Thalassoroseus pseudoceratinae: one gene and its partner. The protein of the gene in region 1 binds, or shares a complex with, the protein of each later gene. Links are inferred from orthologs where the notes say so. Each region holds a gene or a part of one and is shown on either strand. Other genes may lie near its edges.

Region 1 (5,555 bases):
CAGTTCCGCTATCTTGGTTCGCGGGACAAGTTGATCAACAACACCTATGTCTCCAATCTGGTGGATGCCATTTTTCTCGCGTTGGAAAGCGAAGAAGCGTTGGGCGAGACTTTGAACATCACCGATGCGCGTTTGGTTTCCAAGGAAGAACTCGTGGCGGGGATTGCGGAGGGGGTGGGCTATCATGTGCCGACGCGAACCGTACCACTTCCGATCGCCAAAGGTTTGGCCCGACTGTTAGAAGGCACGTATCGCCTTGTAGGGGCGAAGCATGCACCGATCCTCTCCAGTGCCCGAATTAAGTTCCTCGGGCTGAACTTGGATTATTCCATCGAGAAGGCCCGTCGGGTGCTCGGATATGCTCCTGCAGTTGATTTCCAAGAGGGTTTACAGAACACTCTAGAGTGGTACCGCCAACACGACATGGTTCCCTAACGCCCGATTCAGCCGTTATCACGTCTTTGCAGCGAGTTCAGTCTCACGGCGGTCGGAGACACATTTTCCCCCAGCCACTGTAATTACCAGAGAATTTGAGAAGGGCCGTTCTATTCGATGACACCGACGCCAACGGGGACGTCCCCTTCCAACACCTCCAACCGATATCGCTCCGGCCTGGATGACGGTCGAGGTTGGAGGATCTACAATCGCATTGCCATCGTCTTCTTGCTTTACGTCCTTTCGACCGGTCCGATGTATTGGCCAATCTATGAGGCGTACAACATCGGCGGCCGATCAATCGACCGGCTCATTTACTTTCTCTATTACCCGATTGTCCTACTGTGCGAATTCGACTGGATTGCCGGTTGGTTTGAGTGGTATGTCGGACTTTGGAATCCGTGAGATTGGCGGATCTCACCAACGGTCACGGTCCGATCGAGACTGCAACCGAACATCGAATCCCTAGGACCGTTGCGGAACTTTTAACTATCAGGTCGTTGGGGTTTAGGGACGCGTTTGCCAGTTCCGCGGGAGCGTTTGCCTTTTCCTTTGCGACCGCCTCGACGCTTCGGTTCGTTTGATTCTGCAGACTCGGAGTGAACGGAGATTTTCTCCCCAAGTTTTTGCTGCAGTTCCGTGATCCGGTCTCGCAAACTCGCCGCTCGTTCAAACTCCAGATTCTCGGCCGCGGCCAGCATTTCTGCTTCCAACTCGTTGAGATATTCCTGTGTGACGAATTGGGTTTCGTTCTGGCCGGTTGCTTCTCGTTCGATCTGCCGGGCTTCGATCTCGTCTTCGATGCCCCGACGAATCGCTTTGCGGATGGTTTCCGGCGTGATTCCATGCTCTTCGTTGTACGCCAATTGCAAGGCTCGCCGGCGTTCGGTTTCCTCGATGGCCCGTTGCATACTGTTCGTGACCGTGTCGGCGTATAAATACACCTCGGCGTTCACGTTCCGAGCCGACCGCCCGATCGTTTGGATCAGACTCGTTTCGCTTCGCAGGAAACCTTCCTTGTCGGCATCCAAAATGGCGACCAACGAGACTTCCGGCAGGTCTAAACCTTCCCGCAACAAGTTGACGCCGATCACGGCGTCGAACCGGCCTTCGCGAAGTTCCCGAAGAATTTCCACTCGTTCGATGGCATCCAACTCCGAGTGTAACCACTGGCAGCGGATGCCTTCTTCTTGCATGTAGGTTGTCAGATCCTCGGCGAGTCGCTTAGTGAGCGTAGTGATCAACGTACGTTCGCCCCGCTCAATGCGAATTTTCACCTGCTCCAACAAATGCGGAACCTGACCACGGGCGGGAACCACGTGAATCACTGGATCGACCAGGCCGGTCGGGCGAATCACTTGTTCGACGATTTCACCCGCCGATTGTTCCAACTCCCAATCAGCAGGTGTGGCCGAGACGAATACAGTCTGCTTGCGGATCGTGTCCCATTCTTCAAACTTCAACGGCCGATTGTCCAAAGCCATCGGCAGCCGAAAACCGTGATTGACGAGTGTTGTTTTTCGGGCCTGGTCGCCATTGAACATGGCCCGGATTTGCGGAACCGTGACGTGCGACTCGTCGATGATCATGAGGAAGTCGTCAGGGAAAAAGTCGAGCAGGGTGTACGGTGGTTGTCCCGGTTTTCGACCGGCAAGTGCCCGACTGTAGTTCTCGATGCCCGGACAGAAACCGACCTCTTTGAGCAGTTCCATATCGTGTCGCGTCCGGGCCGCCAACCGCTGCGCTTCGAGCAACTTGCCTTCTTTGCGAAACGTTTCTAGTGAGGTGTTGAGTTCGGTATCGATTTCCTCCATCGCGCTGTCGATTCGCGACTGAGGCAACACAAAGTGCTTCGCCGGATAGATATACGCATCTGGCAGCGACTTGGACTCTTCGCCGGTGAGCGGATCGATGATCGAAAGTTTTTCGACCTCATCGCCCCACAACTCAACGCGATAGGCGAATTCCTCGTACGCTGGCCAAACCTCGACGACATCACCCCGCACACGGAACCGACCCCGCTCGAACGCTACATCGTTGCGGTCGTATTGGATATCGATCAGTTTTCGCAGCAGCTCATCACGATCGATTTCCTTACCGACTTGCAGGGGAATCATCATTTCGAGGTAGTCTTTGGGCGACCCCAACCCGTAAATACAACTCACACTGGCGACCACGATGACATCCCGCCGACTAACCAACGCACTGGTCGCGAGCAACCGCAGGCGGTCAATCTCCTCATTGATCGAGGAGTCTTTTTCGATGTAGATGTCCCGCTGCGGGATGTACGCTTCCGGCTGATAGTAGTCGTAGTAGCTGACGAAATATGTGACGGCGTTGTTCGGAAAGAAGTCGCGGAATTCGCCGTAGAGTTGGGCCGCCAGCGTTTTGTTGTGACTGAGGACCAACGTCGGTTTTTGCACCTGCTGGATGACGTTGGCCATCGTGAAGGTTTTACCGCTCCCGGTGACACCGAGCAGGACCTGATCCTTTTTTCCCTCGTTGATGCCGGAGACGAGGGACGCAATCGCAGATGGTTGGTCCCCCGCTGGGGCAAATTCGCTGGCAACTTGAAATTTCGGCATGGAACTCGATTTCTTGCAAACGACGTCGAATGAATCGTGTGTTCATTGTAGGTCGTCTTCAAGCGATCTGTCCAAGCCGTCGGCCCATTCACGGCCTGTTCACGCAAACAATTCGTGGACGACGCGACCGTGCACATCGGTCAAACGGAAGTCGCGACCGGAATAGCGATACGTAAGGCGTTCGTGATCAATCCCCAGCAAATGTAGAATGGTCGCGTGCATGTCGTGCATGTGGACTTTGTTTTCGACAGCTTGATGCCCGAATTCATCGGTACTCCCGTAACTCACGCCGGGTTTCACACCTCCACCGGCCAGCCACATCGTAAAGCCGCTGGGGTTGTGATCACGACCGGTGCCATTGCTTTGCGAGTACGGTGTACGGCCGAATTCCCCACCCCACCAGACCAGGGTGTCTTCGAGCAGGCCACGTCGTTTCAAATCGGTTAGCAAGGCGGAAATGGGGCGATCGACCCGTCGAGCATGTTGCTCATGTCGAGGCAAATTCGAATGCTGATCCCATGCCGGGTTCGCACTGTTGTCGCCGTAATTGACTTGCAAATATCTGACGCCGGCTTCACACAATCGGCGGGCGATCAGGCACTGCCGTCCGAACTTGTCGGTTTCTTTCTCTCCGATTCCGTAGAGTTTCAGAGTTTCCGGCGTTTCTCCAACCAAATCGAGCAGGTCCGGTGCGTGCGACTGCATTCGCCAGGCGAGTTCATACGACTTGACCACCGATTCCAATTCCGCACCGCCGCCGTTTTGCAGGAGTTGTTGACGATTGAGTGCCTGCGTCAGCATCAACTGTCGTTGTTGTTCGGGACGTGTGGCGGCGGGGTTTTTCAAATCGCGGATCATGATGTCCTGCGAATTGGGATCGCCGATTGCGGTTCCCTGATAGACCGGTGGCAAAAACGCACTGCCGTAATTTCGCGGCCCGCCATTTCCGGCGGATGGACAGATCGCAACAAAGCCAGGGAGATTCGAGTTTTCCGAACCGAGTCCGTAGGTAATCCACGACCCCACCGACGGCCGGACGAAGTTCGTTGCACCGGTGTGCAGAAACAGCGTGGCCGGTCCGTGGGCAACGCCTTCGGTATGCATGGAATGCACCATCGCCAAATCGTCCATGTGCTTGGCGGTTTCCGGGAACAAGTCGGAAGCCCATCGCCCGGTTTCGCCGTACCGCCGAAACTTCCATGGCGATTTCATCAGCTTGTGTGTCGTGAGCTTCTTGCCGGAGTTCGCTCTTGCTCGATCATCGGCGAACTCGAACGAATTGCCGTGCTGTTTGGCGAGCGAGGGTTTGTAGTCAAAGGAATCCACATGGCTCGGCCCACCCTGCATGAAGATGAAAATGACACGCTTCGCACGAGGTGGGAAATGGGTCGGAAGTTCCGCGAGTGGGTTTCGGTTCGTTGAAGCCGACGCCGCTTGATGAGCCATTGCCGTGAAGGCCAATCCACCGAATCCGCAGGCAACGTTTTGCAGCATCTGTCGGCGAGAAACCGGATGGAGTCTTTGTGGATTCATGAGAGTCCTTCAGTATTGCCTTTTCGGAATTGCAAACAGACGATCGTGTACGCGGAGATTGGCGAATCAGTTCACAAACCGGAAATCCAGCGTTGAGATCACCGATTGAACAAGTTGCGCCCACCGTTGGAGACGATCGGCATCATCATCCGAATCCGATTTGAGAAACGATAAACTCAATGCCAGTTCTTCGGAACTCGGGAGACGCCCCAACGCGACTTCGAAGAGTCGTTGAACACGCTCTTGATCCGATAATTTGTGGTCGGCCAGTAACGACTTCGCAGCCGCCTCACAGCGACCGATCACCCACGAGTTATTCATCAGATACAGTGCCTGCGGTGCCACACCACTGGAGTTGCGTCGACCCGTCACCAAACTGGGATTCGCTCCATCGAAAACTTGCATCATTTCGGGAATCGAATTCCGCAGGACCGGCCAATACACCGCGCGTCGGCTACTTTCATACTGATATCCGTAATCGGCGGACAAACCGTCTCGAAATGTTTTTCCACCGTGTCGGAGTTCAACTTCTCCACTGACACACAGCAAGGCATCCAATATGCACTCCGCCTCCAACCGCTTCCGGTTCATTTGCCAGAGAAGACGATTTTCTGGATCGACTGTCATCCGATGAGCATTCTCTTGGATGCCAGGGGGGTGACTACTTCGCTGGTAAGCGTCTGTCAGAACAATCTCACGGATGAGCGACTTGGAGGACCAATCGTTGTTGATCAATTGCCGAGCGAGATAATCCAGCAATTCTGGATGTGATGGTGTTTCCCCGGTCTTGCCGAAGTTGTCGGGAGTGCGGACGAGACCAGCACCAAAGAGCCAGTGCCAAACGCGGTTGGCCATCACGCGAGCCGGCAACGGATTGCTCGGATCCGCTAACCACTCTCCCAACTGCACACGGCCGCTTTGATCGTCGGGCATGGAAACCGTGCTGTTGCCAGACGCGACCTGCAAAAAGCCTCGCGGGGCGACCGCTCCCAAATTGTGAAC
Region 2 (5,766 bases), on another replicon or contig:
AACGACTTCACAGAGGTGTTGATCGGCGACTTCGATGAAGACGGCAGCCACGATTTGTTCTTCTGGAATCCGGTCACTGGTCGAAACCGTCTGCTCCACACCACAGTCGCAACGAACGATTTGGGAGCCGGTTTCGAAACGAATGTCATCCCTTCGACCGCCATCAATGGCAACGACTTCACCTCTGCAGTTGTCGGAAACTTTGACGGCGGCGGACCGGATGATTTGTTCTTCTGGAACCCCGTTACTGGTCGAAACCGTCTTACCCACTTCGTGACCGAGTCGGTTGGTAGTGACACGGGGCTGATCGGAATTCAAACCAATGTGGTTGATACAACACTGATCAATGCCGATTTTGAATCGTTGCACGTGGGCCAATTCGAAGAAGGTGGCTTGGACGAGATCGTCTTCCTCAACCTCGAGACCGGCAAGAACCGGCGAATTTCCTTTGCCATCGACACACCGGGCCAATCGACCGTCATGGACGGTTTCGTGGACAGCCTCAATGCCCAATCCGGCTTCAACGGTTCCATGTTCCAGTCCGTTGTCGTAGCTGACCTCAATGGTGACGGGTTGGACGATATCTTCCTGTGGAACTCTGTCACCGGTGAGAACCGCACGGCTTTGACGGATATCCGCAAGTCCGCTAGCCCGGTCTTTGTGGACAACGTCTTCCGACCGCAATCGATCAACAACGAGTTCAGCCGTGTGATTCGCTTGGTCGACGATGTCTTCACGGAAGCCGGTGCCGACGACTTGTTCTTCTGGAACCCAACAACCGGATCAAACCGAACCGGCGGCATCTAGAGCGTATTGGGGTGTGCTGCATCCACGACGGAAGCGAAGAAGTCACTGGTTTCTGAGCTTCCAAGTGGCAGCACCCACTACTTGGAAAAGACGACTGATCGAAAGATGAGCCTTCCGTTCACAAGATGGGAGGCTTTGTCGTCTCAGCGATTCCAGCCGTGCGAATGAACGTATCAACCGCAAGCTGTAGAACCAGATCGGCGACCCCTGAGTGAATCGGCCATTGAGACCAGATTTGAGGCCATTGTATCTGCAATGGACGCGAAGAAGCTGTGGTTTCTATTGAGCCGCTCCGCTGCGATCAACAGTCAACAGTTCTAACTGTGATCGACGGAGTGAACTTGGCGACCGAAGATCATGCGGCCAGCACTTGATTGCAGCACGCTGGTGACAATTACACCGATTTCTTTGCCGACCATGTTTGCGGCGTTCTCACAGACGACCATCGTGCCATCGTCGAGATAACCCACGCCTTGCCCCACGGACTCACCTTCCTTGATGACTTTGATCTGCAACCGTTCGCCAGGAATGTAGCGTGGCTTCAACGCGTTGGACAGATCGTTAAGGTTGATCACGTCCACACCTTGCAAGTTGGCGACCTTGTTCAAGTTGTAGTCGTTCGTGACGACCCGGCCACCATTCTGCTTGGAAAGGGCGATCAACCGTTGATCCACTGGTCCGGTGGCGTCACCCGACTCATGTGCGTCCAACATTTTGACATCGACATGCGGGCTGTTTTGCAGCTTGCTCAGAACGTCGAGTCCCCGACGCCCTCGGGTTCGGCGTTGCTTGTCGTTGCTGTCGGCGATTTCCTGAATCTCATGCAGAATGAAATCGGGCACGACCAACTGCGAGTCCAAAATCTTCGTATCCATAACGTCGGCAATGCGGCCGTCGATCAGAGCGGAGGAGTCGAGAATCAGCGGTTTGCCACCTTTGAGTTCGCGAGAGAATTCGACATAAGGAATCACGAACCGGAAGTTGTCGCGAGTTTGCAGCAGCAAGGTCACGCAGACATAGGGAATCATCAAGGTGGCGAGCATTGTTACCAAGCCTTCGGCTCGCGCATCGCCGCCCAACAGCGGTGCCAACGCTTGCATCAACAGCACGCTGAGAATGAAACCAATAATCAACCCGAAATACACCGACGAAATGATCTTGATATCTTTGCGGGGAATCAGCAAATCAATCAGGGTCGCTAGTTGGGTAATTGCGAGCAGCACCAAGAACCAAATGAACGGCCTTGCCGAAATGATCGGGTGGGGCGCGCCTTGGCTGATGTACGTCGCAATCGCTCCGGCACACGCCAGTAGAAAGACGATCCGTACAAACAACAATAACATCGTGTTCACTTGCCTTGAAAAATCGAAGTGTGTCGCCTCAACCGTATGCCCGCTTGAGACTTACTCAAATTAGCGATCATAGAGAGAACGAATCGGATTTGCTAGCGGATGTTGGCTTGCTCCGACGCTGCACTGTAGCCGGAACCAAGCACTCTAAACAAGCGATCCCCAGCCGTTCCGTCAATAAGGGATGTTTCAGAGACGTTCGTCGTTCAACTTTATAACGGAATTAGCGGTTCGCGTTCTGGAATTTGGGATTCTTCCACGGGATTGAAGAGGAATCACGCACGCCACGCCATCATCCCATACCGACCGGTTGTAGCGGACATTTGGTGGCCACGAAAGATTGCACGCGACCGTCATCAAATTCAATGGTGACTTTCCCCCATCGTCCGCCGCCGTCGGCTTTTGTCACGGTACCAAGTCCGTATTGGGGATGCCGAACCTGCTGACCGACGGAAAACCGGGGCTTTGTGTCGGCGCCACTCGACAACAATTGCGATCCGGTCATCAGTTTCGGCAACTTCTTCGGTTGGGGTTTCTGTTGTGGTTGCACCGCCTCAGACGCGATCGGTTCGGATTGAGTTTCCTCAGATACCGGTTCCGGAGGATTTTCCGCAAAGTCGTCGGTTGGCAGTTCCTGAGTGTATTCGTCGTCGGGGAAATCATCGTACAACATCGACTTCGGTTCTTCGGCGAGCGTGCGTTCGTTGACGTCGATCTCACTGAGAAACTGGCTGCGAATCGTCATCAGTCGCCGCCCACGAAAGTCACGTTGCCGAGTGTGCGTGAGAATCAACCGCTGTTCGGCCCGTGTGATGCCGACGAAAAACAACCGGCGTTCTTCCTCGATCGCCCGTCCATTGTTGTCTTCTTGCAGCGAGCGTTCGTGCGGCAGCAGGTTTTGCTCAACGCCCACGATGAACGCAATCGGAAACTCCAAGCCCTTCGCCGCGTGCAGCGTCATCAACGTGACCGTGCCGGAAGATTCATCGAGCGAGTCAACCTCGTTGACCAAGCTCGTCACTTCGAGAAAGTTTTCGAGCGATCCGTCCGCTTCCATCGTGAGATCATACTGCCGCGCCGCTGTGAGCAATTCTTGCACGTTGGCGGCACGTTGTTGATCGTCTTCGTTGTCACTACCTCGGTACAGATCGAGATAGCTCGTCCGTTCCAAGACCCGCACAAGAAGTTTCTCGACCGGTCCCACGGAAAGATCGGTGAACTCCTCGATCATTTCGGCAAAGGCGTAAAACGATTTCACGGCTCGGCTGGTGAGTCGCGGGACTTCCTTGGCCCTTTTCGCCGCTTCGAGCAACGTGATTTCCTCACGGTCCGCCCAATTGATGAGCCGATTGAGACTCGTTTTCCCCAATCCGCGAGCCGGTTTGTTGACGATCCGTCGAAACGCCACCGTGTCGCTGGGATTATGCACGAGATGCAAATACGAAAGCGTATCCTTGATCTCCGCTCGCTCGTAGAACGCCACGCCTGCCGCGACTTGCAGCGGGATTCGCTCCCGCGTCAACGCCTGCTCCAACTCCCGTGAAAGCGCATTCACCCGGTAAAAGATCGCAAAATCCGACCACGGACGATTTTCCGCTTCGGCAATTTCACGGACGGTCTTCGCGATCGTTTCCGCCTCTTGTCGCCCGTCTTCACAGTACAGCAACTCGACCGGTTCGCCCTGCGGATTCTCTGTGATCAGCTCCTTGGCTTTCCGATGGACGTTGTGCACGATGAGGCTATCCGCAGCCAACAGAATTTCCTTGGTGCTGCGGAAGTTTTGTTCCAATCGCACGACTTTCGCCTGGGGAAAATCTTGCTCGAACCGGAGAATGTTCTCGATCCGTGCCCCGCGCCAACCGTAAATGGACTGGTCGGGATCGCCGGTCACACACAAGTTCCGATGTCCCGCCGCCAACGCCGCCACAATCCGGTACTGAGCGGCATTCGTGTCCTGATATTCATCCACGAGGATATATCGAAACCGCTCACCAAACCCTTCACGGAGTTCGGGATTGTCGTTCAACATCTGCACGACATGCAGGAGCAGATCATCAAAATCGACCGCGTTGGCTTCGAGCATCTTCTGTTGATACAGCGGATACACCTTCGCCACGACGGCGTCCCAGTGCGTGCCGACGGCGTCTGCATGTTCCAACGCGAATTTCTCGGCGGTGATGAGATCGTTCTTCGCTCGGCTGATCCGATGCAACACCCGCGACGGCGAAAAGTGAACCGCGTCCAAATCCAAATCGCTCAACGCATGACGGACGATCTGTTGTTGATCGCTGGTGTCGTAGATGCTGAAGTTCGTTTGCAGCCCGACGGTCTCGGCTCGTTCCCGCAGCAGCCGCGCACAGAAGCGGTGAAACGTACTGACCCATACCCGCATCCCGGGCGCAAGCCGTTCGACCCGCTCGGCCATCTCGTTGGCGGCTTTGTTCGTAAAGGTGATCGCCAGAATCCGCCGGGGATCGATGCCATGCTCGATCATGTGAGCAATCCGGCGGGTAATCACCCGTGTTTTCCCCGACCCAGGACCGGCCAGCACCATCAACGGGCCTTCGTGATGCGTGACCGCGGTGCGTTGCGGAACAGTCAAATCCGAAAGATCGTCCGGCACTCCACGCCTTTCGTTTCGTGTTTCAATGTGATGAAATGAACGTACACTCGCCAAATCCAATCGGCGAACACCTTCACCTTATTCCGCACGCACGCAGAACACCATGCCGACGCTGGCCGAATCTTTGGAAGTCGATGGCTTCGCAATTGTTGATCCGTTTCTCGCAGACGACGAACTGCGAACACTCAGCGATTCCATCAACCGGCTTCCAAGTACGGAAACCACCAAACGCGGACAATACGCCGCCCGTCAACTCGCGGAACGGGTGCCAGAAGTTCGAGGGTTCGCAGAATCGCCCATACTTCACAGATTGCTGGAACCGCTCGTGGGTTCATCGCCTCGGCTGACGCGTTCGATTCTGTTCAACAAAACGCCTGCCGCGAATTGGGGCGTGTTTTGGCATCAGGATTTAACAATTGCCGTCCAAGAACGTCATGACATTCCCGGCTTCGAACAGTGGTCTGTCAAAGACGGCATTCCCCACGTGCAACCGCCTGTGGAAATCCTCGAACACATGCTGACTGTGCGGTTCCACCTCGATGCGTGTGACGAAACCAACGGAGCGCTCCGCGTGCAACCGGGAACTCACCAACACGGCCGCATTCCGCAAGCGAACATCATGGATCACGTGAATCACACGACAGCGACAAGTTGCCACACGAAAGCCGGCGGAGCGGTTCTGATGCGACCGTTGCTATTGCACTCATCCCGCAAAATGACCAACCCCACCCAACGCCGAGTCATCCACCTCGAATTCACCACGCAAGATTTACCCGCACCACTCACCTGGCGTGATACAGCCTGCACGTTCAGCTCTACGAAACCGAGTCGCAATCATGAGCCCTGAAACACTCTTCAAAATCTTCAACACCGCTGTCTTGCCGGGGTGGGTAATTCTGTTGTTTACGCCTCGTTGGCGGATCGGTGTGGAGTGGATTGCCGGGATGATTCTGCCGGCGGTATTGGCAATTGGCTATCTGGTGTTGT

The links. Proteins that work in one complex are often made in the same cells at the same time.
Region 2: the proteins of uvrB (region 1) and G6R38_RS19095 are in contact, whole or in part, in a crystal structure (PDB 7EGT), measured with the Thermus thermophilus proteins. The link is inferred for Thalassoroseus pseudoceratinae from one-to-one orthologs. Residues at the interface, in WP_096411307.1 of Thermus thermophilus: Glu23, Leu25, Arg26, Asp27, Gly28, Glu29, Arg30, Phe31, Arg55, Glu326, Asp327, Phe328, Glu379, Ser382, Gln383, His398, Gly400, Arg401; in WP_096412145.1 of Thermus thermophilus: His654, Arg656, Phe657, Gln666, Asp668, Glu669, Lys680, Arg681, Leu682, Ser683, Lys685, Tyr686, Ala687.

The regions. Positions count from the first base shown.
Region 1 is NZ_JAALXT010000003.1:97,889-103,443, forward strand. Bases 471-3,464 are described here. They hold uvrB (excinuclease ABC subunit UvrB), read right to left. Parts: upstream 3,021-3,464; coding sequence 921-3,020; downstream 471-920. Other genes in these bases: G6R38_RS10640 (hypothetical protein), read left to right, coding at 553-840; G6R38_RS10650 (DUF1501 domain-containing protein), read right to left, coding at 3,120-3,464. In the rest of the region: G6R38_RS10635 (NAD-dependent epimerase/dehydratase family protein), read left to right, coding at 1-435; more of G6R38_RS10650, read right to left, coding at 3,465-4,553; G6R38_RS10655 (DUF1549 domain-containing protein), read right to left, coding at 4,620-5,555. UniProt on the Escherichia coli protein: The UvrABC repair system catalyzes the recognition and processing of DNA lesions. A damage recognition complex composed of 2 UvrA and 2 UvrB subunits scans DNA for abnormalities.
Region 2 is NZ_JAALXT010000005.1:338,033-343,798, forward strand. What follows is about bases 2,115-5,140. They hold G6R38_RS19095 (ATP-dependent helicase), read right to left. Parts: upstream 4,780-5,140; coding sequence 2,449-4,779; downstream 2,115-2,448. Other genes in these bases: G6R38_RS19090 (PIN/TRAM domain-containing protein), read right to left, coding at 2,115-2,150; G6R38_RS19100 (phytanoyl-CoA dioxygenase family protein), read left to right, coding at 4,883-5,140. Also shown: G6R38_RS19085 (Calx-beta domain-containing protein), read left to right, coding at 1-807; more of G6R38_RS19090, read right to left, coding at 1,125-2,114; more of G6R38_RS19100, read left to right, coding at 5,141-5,626; G6R38_RS19105 (ABA4-like family protein), read left to right, coding at 5,616-5,766. UniProt on the Escherichia coli protein: A helicase with DNA-dependent ATPase activity. Unwinds DNA duplexes with 3'-5' polarity. Translocates on single-stranded DNA with 3'-5' polarity. Initiates unwinding more efficiently from a nicked substrate than double-stranded DNA.